DNA from 3 places in the Ectobacillus sp. OTK genome. Region 3 is predicted to be linked to each of the others. Evidence: riboswitches for the same ligand, from Rfam matches in the RefSeq annotation. Region 3 holds a riboswitch; each other region holds the start of a gene.

What was found. A riboswitch is a leader RNA that binds a small molecule or an ion and turns the genes downstream of it on or off. The one in region 3 is predicted to bind S-adenosylmethionine.
Region 1: it holds a riboswitch for S-adenosylmethionine, as region 3 does, so the genes downstream of both, AC6HZ4_RS20955 (methionine biosynthesis PLP-dependent protein) here and AC6HZ4_RS24435 (methionine ABC transporter ATP-binding protein) in region 3, are expected to answer to the same signal.
Region 2: it holds a riboswitch for S-adenosylmethionine, as region 3 does, so the genes downstream of both, mtnK (S-methyl-5-thioribose kinase) here and AC6HZ4_RS24435 (methionine ABC transporter ATP-binding protein) in region 3, are expected to answer to the same signal.

What each region holds. Positions count from the first base shown of each region.
Region 1 covers NZ_AP048547.1:4,223,205-4,225,468, forward strand. The annotation lists gene AC6HZ4_RS20950 (bifunctional homocysteine S-methyltransferase/methylenetetrahydrofolate reductase) at 1-520, opposite strand, end outside; SAM riboswitch class I at 817-929, opposite strand; SAM riboswitch class I at 1,146-1,258, shown strand; gene AC6HZ4_RS20955 (methionine biosynthesis PLP-dependent protein) at 1,333-2,264, shown strand, end outside.
Region 2 covers NZ_AP048547.1:3,962,588-3,964,851, forward strand. The annotation lists gene mtnA (S-methyl-5-thioribose-1-phosphate isomerase) at 1-150, opposite strand, end outside; gene mtnK (S-methyl-5-thioribose kinase) at 147-1,328, opposite strand; SAM riboswitch class I at 1,426-1,571, opposite strand; gene AC6HZ4_RS19600 (carbon-nitrogen family hydrolase) at 1,656-2,264, opposite strand, start outside.
Region 3 covers NZ_AP048547.1:4,912,204-4,914,467, forward strand. The annotation lists gene AC6HZ4_RS24430 (methionine ABC transporter permease) at 1-54, opposite strand, end outside; gene AC6HZ4_RS24435 (methionine ABC transporter ATP-binding protein) at 44-1,072, opposite strand; SAM riboswitch class I at 1,173-1,280, opposite strand; gene AC6HZ4_RS24440 (hypothetical protein) at 1,499-1,843, opposite strand; gene AC6HZ4_RS24445 (thioredoxin family protein) at 1,930-2,250, opposite strand; gene AC6HZ4_RS24450 (toprim domain-containing protein) at 2,262-2,264, opposite strand, start outside.

The DNA.
Region 1 (2,264 bases), 690 kb from region 3:
CTGCTTCGTGCAAAGCAAGCTGCGCAACAATCGGTACATTCGTTTCTTTTCGTAAAATACGGAGCGCGTGCAGCAGCTCTGTTTCATCGTAAAACGTTTCAAGCAAAAGGCCGTCTATCCCTTCTCCAAGCAAGGCATTTGCCTGCTCCATCAGCATAAACTCACGTTCTACCTCATTAATTGTAACACCGCCGATATGCTTCATACCGCCGATTGTACCAATAATCAATGTGTCTTTATTAGCCGCTTGCTTCGCATTTTGTACAGCTGCACGGTTAATGCGGGAGACTTGGTCCCCTAAGCCGTGCATGCGAAGCTTTCCTTCGTTTGCTCCGTACGTATTCGTTTGAATGACATCCGCGCCAGCTTCTACATATTGCCGATGAATATCAATAATTCGCTCCGGATCCGTTACGTTTAACTCCTCAAAGCAGCTTTGCAAGCCATGTGAATATAAAAGTGTTCCCATCGCACCGTCCCCGAGCACGATGCCTCCCTTTAATCTATCTAATAGCCTCAATCTCTTCCCCTTCTTTCTCTAGTCAATATATGTGCAATTCCGTTCCCGGAAGGAAAATGCTACTACGAAAAGCGCAAGCGCCCTGCTTAGCTAGGACAGGCAAACAACCCACGCACAAAACGCCGTAGTTCGGGCGAAGCCGATTCACAGAAGCGTTCCGTGTGTTCTTTACCGTGAAAGGCGCTTTTGGCCTTTACGGCAGGCAGGTTTCCTCTTCTAAGGGCTAGCTGTGCAGACACCGCCTAATTCTTATTAAAAAACCCCCTCTTCACACAGAAAGAGGGGGTTTCATGTCCCTCTTATCATCCAGAACAGATTCGTTCTGCAGGTGTTAGCACCGTTTCAAGCATACAAACTTGAAGGTTGCCGGGCTTCATCGGGCCTTTCCCTCTGCCTCTCTCGATAAGAGCATTATATTTTCATCTAAGGTTATGATAACATAGAATCGGCATTATCGTATTCATATAGCAAATCCCAATTTTCACTTAATTTAGCATGTGTACCTCAGTTAAGTCAATGGCATTTTTTGAAATCAAAGAATTTACGGAAGATTATAAAAAGGGAATTGATTTTTATAGTGCATTTAGTATAAATTATATAGAGGATTTACAATTTTATAATTTTTCTCTTATCCAGAGAGGTCGAGGGATCTGGCCTGATGACGCCTCAGCAACCATTAACACATAGTTAAAAAGGTGCTAACTCCAGCAAATTCTAACAGAATTTGAGAGATAAGAAGGTATTCGCGCCGCGCACAAAGCCTTCTTTCACAAAAAGAAGGCTTTATTTGTTTATTTAAGGAGGACTCTATCATGTATTCACAAGAAACGAAACTAGCTCAAATTGGAAACCGCAGCGAAACGGCTACAGGAGCAGTTAATCCACCTGTTTATTTTTCTACTGCTTATCGTCATGAAGGAATTGGACAATCTACTGGCTTTGATTATATTCGCACAGGAAACCCGACAAGAAAAATTTTGGAGCACGCTATTGCTGATCTAGAAGGCGGCGATCAAGGCTTTGCATGCAGCTCTGGTATGGCTGCCATTCTTGTTGTTCTCTCTCTGTTTAAAACAGGAGACGAAATGATTGTATCTAAAGATTTATACGGTGGAACGTACCGTTTATTTACAGAGCATGAAAATAAATGGGGTGTTCGCTTTAAATATGTTGATACGCATAACCTAGCGGAAGTGGAAGCGGCAATTTCCGAAAACACAAAGGCTGTATTCGTGGAAACTCCTACCAATCCTTTAATGGAAGTAACTGATATCTCCGCTGTCGCAAAAATCACGAAAAAACATGATCTTCTTTTAATTGTAGATAACACATTCTATACGCCAGTGCTGCAGCAGCCTATTTTACTTGGTGCAGACATTGTCATCCATAGTGCTACAAAATACTTAAGCGGACATAATGATGTATTAAGCGGTTTGATTGTGGCAAAAGGCGAGGAGCTATGTCAGCAAATTGGTTATTACCATAACGCATCTGGCGCTGTATTAAGTCCGTTTGATTCTTGGCTTGTGATTCGCGGGATGAAAACATTGGCTCTTCGTATGAAGCAGCATGAAGCAAACGCAAAAGCGATTGCGGCATTTTTAGAAGATGCTGACGGCATTACAGATGTCTTATATCCAGGAAACGGAGGTATGCTTTCCTTCCGTTTAGCGGATGAAAGCTGGGTCAATCCGTTCTTACAGTCCTTAAAGCTTATTACCTTTGCCGAAAGCTTAGGCGGTGT
Region 2 (2,264 bases), 950 kb from region 3:
CACCTCAAGCGCGACGATGCTGTTCCATACATCCTCGATCGTTGTTAAAGCTTTATATTCTACTTCTGTTGGAAGCTTTGTTTGATTTAATAAAGAAATAAAGTCGCCCTTCCATTCTACAGACTGAGGAATCGCTAATACTGTGCTCATGCTTGTACTTCCTTTCTTTGTTCCGCTGCTGTAAACTGTGTGCGGAAAATATCAAGGGCCGGTTCCTTTGCAAGAAGCAGCGCTCTGCCAAGACGAAGCGCATGACGCTTTGCTTCTAAACGAGCCTCTTTGTCAGCAATGCCATCTAAGTCAGCTACATGCGCCAAACCGATTGTACGGCGGATTGTTTCACAGCCTGCAAATCCGACCGCATCGCGGAAGATGTTTTCAAGTACGACCTCCAGCCACTCCGGAGCAGCATTCACGTAAGCATCTGCGCCCTCTGTTTGCCACAGCGCTGTAAAGGTTTGCGAAAATACCTTCCAAGTATTCTCAACATGCCAGAACAAAATCTCACGCTTTGCCTTCTCACGAGAGATTGCATTCATCAGCAGGTTTGCGAAAAATTGTCCCAAATCAAAACCGATCGGCCCGAACGTGGCAAACTCAGGATCAATCACCTTCGTTTCAGACGCAGTTGCAAAAATACTTCCTGTATGCAAATCGCCGTGCATTAATGCCTGTTTATTCGTTAAAAACTTATATTTATATTGTGCCGCCTGCAGCTTTAACTCTCTGTCGTTCCAAAGCTCCTCAACCGCTGGCTGCAGCTCTGGCTCAAAGTTGTTTGTATTGTAGTTTCCAAACGGATCCGTAAAGACTAAGTCCTCCGTAATTTTAGATAAGTCCGGATTCACAAATTTCCCTTCTAGCACGCGTTTTTCTTGTGCTTCCATACCGAAGTCAGATGTGTAAAACAAAGTTTTCGCCGCGTACATTCCGATATGCTCAGATAATAACGGATAATCCTCGCCGTCGATGAGCCCCTTGCGCGCAATTGTCATGCGGGATAAATCCTCCATAACAGTAATCGCCATTTCCTCATTATGATAGAAAACCTCCGGCACAAGCTCCGGTACATATTTCGCTGCTGTTTGCAGCGCATTGCTTTCAATCGTCGCGCGGCGAAGAGAGAGCGGCCAGCTTTCGCCGACAACCTTTGCATATGGAAGGGCCTGTTTAATGATAATTCCCCTCTCTTCACTTGTAATGTGGAACACCAGGTTTAAATTACCGTCTCCGATTTCATTGCACGTTAAGAGCGCATCTTCTTCAAAATATCCGTGCTGCTTTGCCAGCTCGACTGCAGTTTCTACTGTTAATGGTTTATATGTCATCGTAATAGCCCCCCTAAATTAGTATTCGTAAATAAGGGGTTTTCCATAAGAAAAACCCCTTTCGTTAACGAAAGAGGTTTGAAAGCATTCTTCTCCCCTCTTATCTGTCAGAAAGTTTCTCTTTCTGCTGGAATTAGCACCGTGCCTTACTAGGCGCCACGTTTGCGCCCCATTTCACAATGGTATTACGGCCGGTTGCTGGGCTTCATCGGGCCAAATCCCTCCGCCTGCTCTTGATAAGAGTATATATGATTGTCAGAAAATTTTAAGATTCTGAAAAGAATATACAGTTCAAAGATAGGAAAGTCAATAGCTTTTCTGCTATTTTTACTTGTATAAATCTGGACGGCGATCCTCAAAAACTGGAATGCCGCGACGCACCTCAGGGATTTTCGCAAAATCAAGCGTACCAACGAGCGTTTCGGCTTCTTCTCCTGCCTCCGCTGCAATTTCGCCCCAAGGATCAATGATCATGGAATGCCCCGCAAACACATTGTTTGGATCACTTCCAGCGCGGTTGCATGCCACGACGTAGCATTGATTTTCAATCGCGCGTGCCGTCAGCAATGTACGCCAATGCGCAAGACGCGGCAGCGGCCATTCCGCAACGATAAACAGCACCTCTGCTCCCTTCGACGTATGCACGCGCAGCCACTCAGGAAAACGAATGTCGTAGCAAATAAAGCCGGCGCATAGCACATTGTCGATTGTGAAATGCCCTGCGTCGCTGCCAGATGCTAAAAACTTATGCTCATCCATCAGCTGGAACAAATGCACTTTACTGTACTCGCCGACAAGCTCGCCGCTTCGGTCGAACATATACATTGTATTTGTTACGCCATCGTCCGTACGCTTCGCAATCGAACCGCCGACGATGTTTACGCTATACGTTTTTGCCCAATCACTCATTACCTTCTTTGCATGTACTCCGTCAAC
Region 3 (2,264 bases):
CGTCGCATCGATTAATTTTTCCAATTTAATTAGCTCTAACCACTCATTTTGCATATTCGACCACCTCAACTTCTACCATCTTATCTTGAATAAAAGCAATGGCCCTTGCAATCTCCTCATTCTTGCCCTGAAGCTGAACAAACAATGTCCCATAGGAGCCTTTTTGCGTTTGGGAAATTTTCCCTTGCAAAATATTAACATCCAGTTCGAAATGACGAACCAAATCCGTAATAAGAGGCTTCTCCGCAGCATCACCAACAAACGTTAACTTAATAATCTGCCCATCTGGATACTGATGCAGCAATTGTTCAATTGTTTCTCTCGCTTCATCCGGTTCAGTGACTTGTTGCACAAACTTTTTTGTAGTTACATGTTTAGGATGCTTGAATACCTCAAGAACTTCTCCCTGTTCCACGATGTTCCCGCTCTCGATAACAGCCACTCGATGACAAATTTTGCGAATTACATGCATCTCATGGGTAATCAGCACTATTGTCAAGCCGAGCCTTTCATTAATGTCCACTAACAAATCCAAAATAGCATCTGTCGTTTGCGGATCAAGAGCAGATGTTGCTTCATCACAAAGCAAAACCTTTGGATTATTTGCCAAGGCTCTAGCAATTCCAACACGTTGCTTCTGTCCCCCGCTTAACTGGGACGGATACGCATCCTCTCTTCCTTCTAACCCAACAAGACGAATTAGTTCATCAACGCGATTTTGGCGCTCTTCCTTGGACACCCCTGCAATTTCTAATGGAAATGCAATATTTTCACGAACCGTTCTTGACCATAGAAGATTAAAGTGTTGGAAAATCATCCCGATTTCTTGACGGGCCTTGCGCAGCTCCTTGCCTTGAATCGCAGAAATTAGACGTCCTGCTACTGTAATACGGCCGGAAGTCGGCTTCTCCAGCTGATTTAGCATACGTAGTAACGAACTTTTTCCTGCTCCGCTATATCCGATAATGCCAAAGATTTCCCCTTGGCGAATTTCTAAATTTGCATCATGAACAGCAGTAACTGTTCCGCTTTTCGAACGATAGATCTTCTGAACGTTCTCTAGTAGAATCAATATCTTCTCACCTCTTCATTCAGTCGTTATCCTACAGAAAAAAAACCTTTCCGCTCCAGATGAGCAGAAAGGTTTTCGAACAATCGTCGCGTATCCTTCCCTCTCATCTCTCAAAGCATTCGCTTCGCAGGAATTGGCACCATTTCAACACATGTTGACGGTTGCCGGGCTTCATTGGGCTCAGTCCCTCCACCTCTCTTGATAAGAGCACATCAGACATAAATAATCTGATTTGTTTTTTTATCACATGATTGTCATTCTATCAATCTCGCATATTTATGTCAATGATAATGATTTATTATTTTTAGAAAACTTCAAAACAAATTATTCCACGATGCCAATAGGTTTTCGTCTTAAAAAATACAGAAAATTTACTATTTTTAAAACTTTTCAAAAATATGAATAAACAATAAAAAAAGAGAGCATTTACGCTCCCTTTTCTAATGGCTTGCATATATGAAACAGCGACTCTGCTAGTAAAAGTGTTCGATATGATCCCATATACTCTGTTCCCTTCCACCTTAATAGCAGCTGCAGCCGAACAAGACCATTTACTAAGCTATGCAAGTCCTCTTCTTTCCGAAATGTAATCGTGTCTGTTCCGTTCAATCCTTCCGACAATGTGATTTCATGGCGTGACATTTTTAAAGAGCAGCTTTCTCCCCTAAACCGAAAACAAATGACCTTTTCCTCCAAAGGCAGAAGCGGCTCTAAATGATATTGTGTGCTTGCGTAATCCGCAAATGACTGCAACAATGCTTGCAACGTCATTTCCATCACTCCTCGCGAACAGGTTCTGTATATATTTTCCATCCGTTCGCGAAACAACCCTTTAATAACAGCTCGACATTTTCTTCTTATTTCTTAGGAAATATGTCGAGTTTTTGCAATTCATTGTAAATAAAGTCTACTGACTGAAACGCATAGATTTGTTTTTTTACAATGCCGTGCTTGAAAACAAGCAGGCACGGCACGCTCTCAATTTCATACCGCTCCGCTAAATAAGGAGCATAATTGAGGTTGACTGCGCCAACTGTAGTATCAAGCGCCGCCTCTACAACCGTTAACATTCTCTTCGCAAGCTGGCATGTTCCGCACATAGGCGTTTGCACATAAAGGACGGTTGCTTCCCCATTTCGAATTTCGTATTCTGCCTCTTCTCCTGTCCACTCGACCATTCGCGTCATCCTTA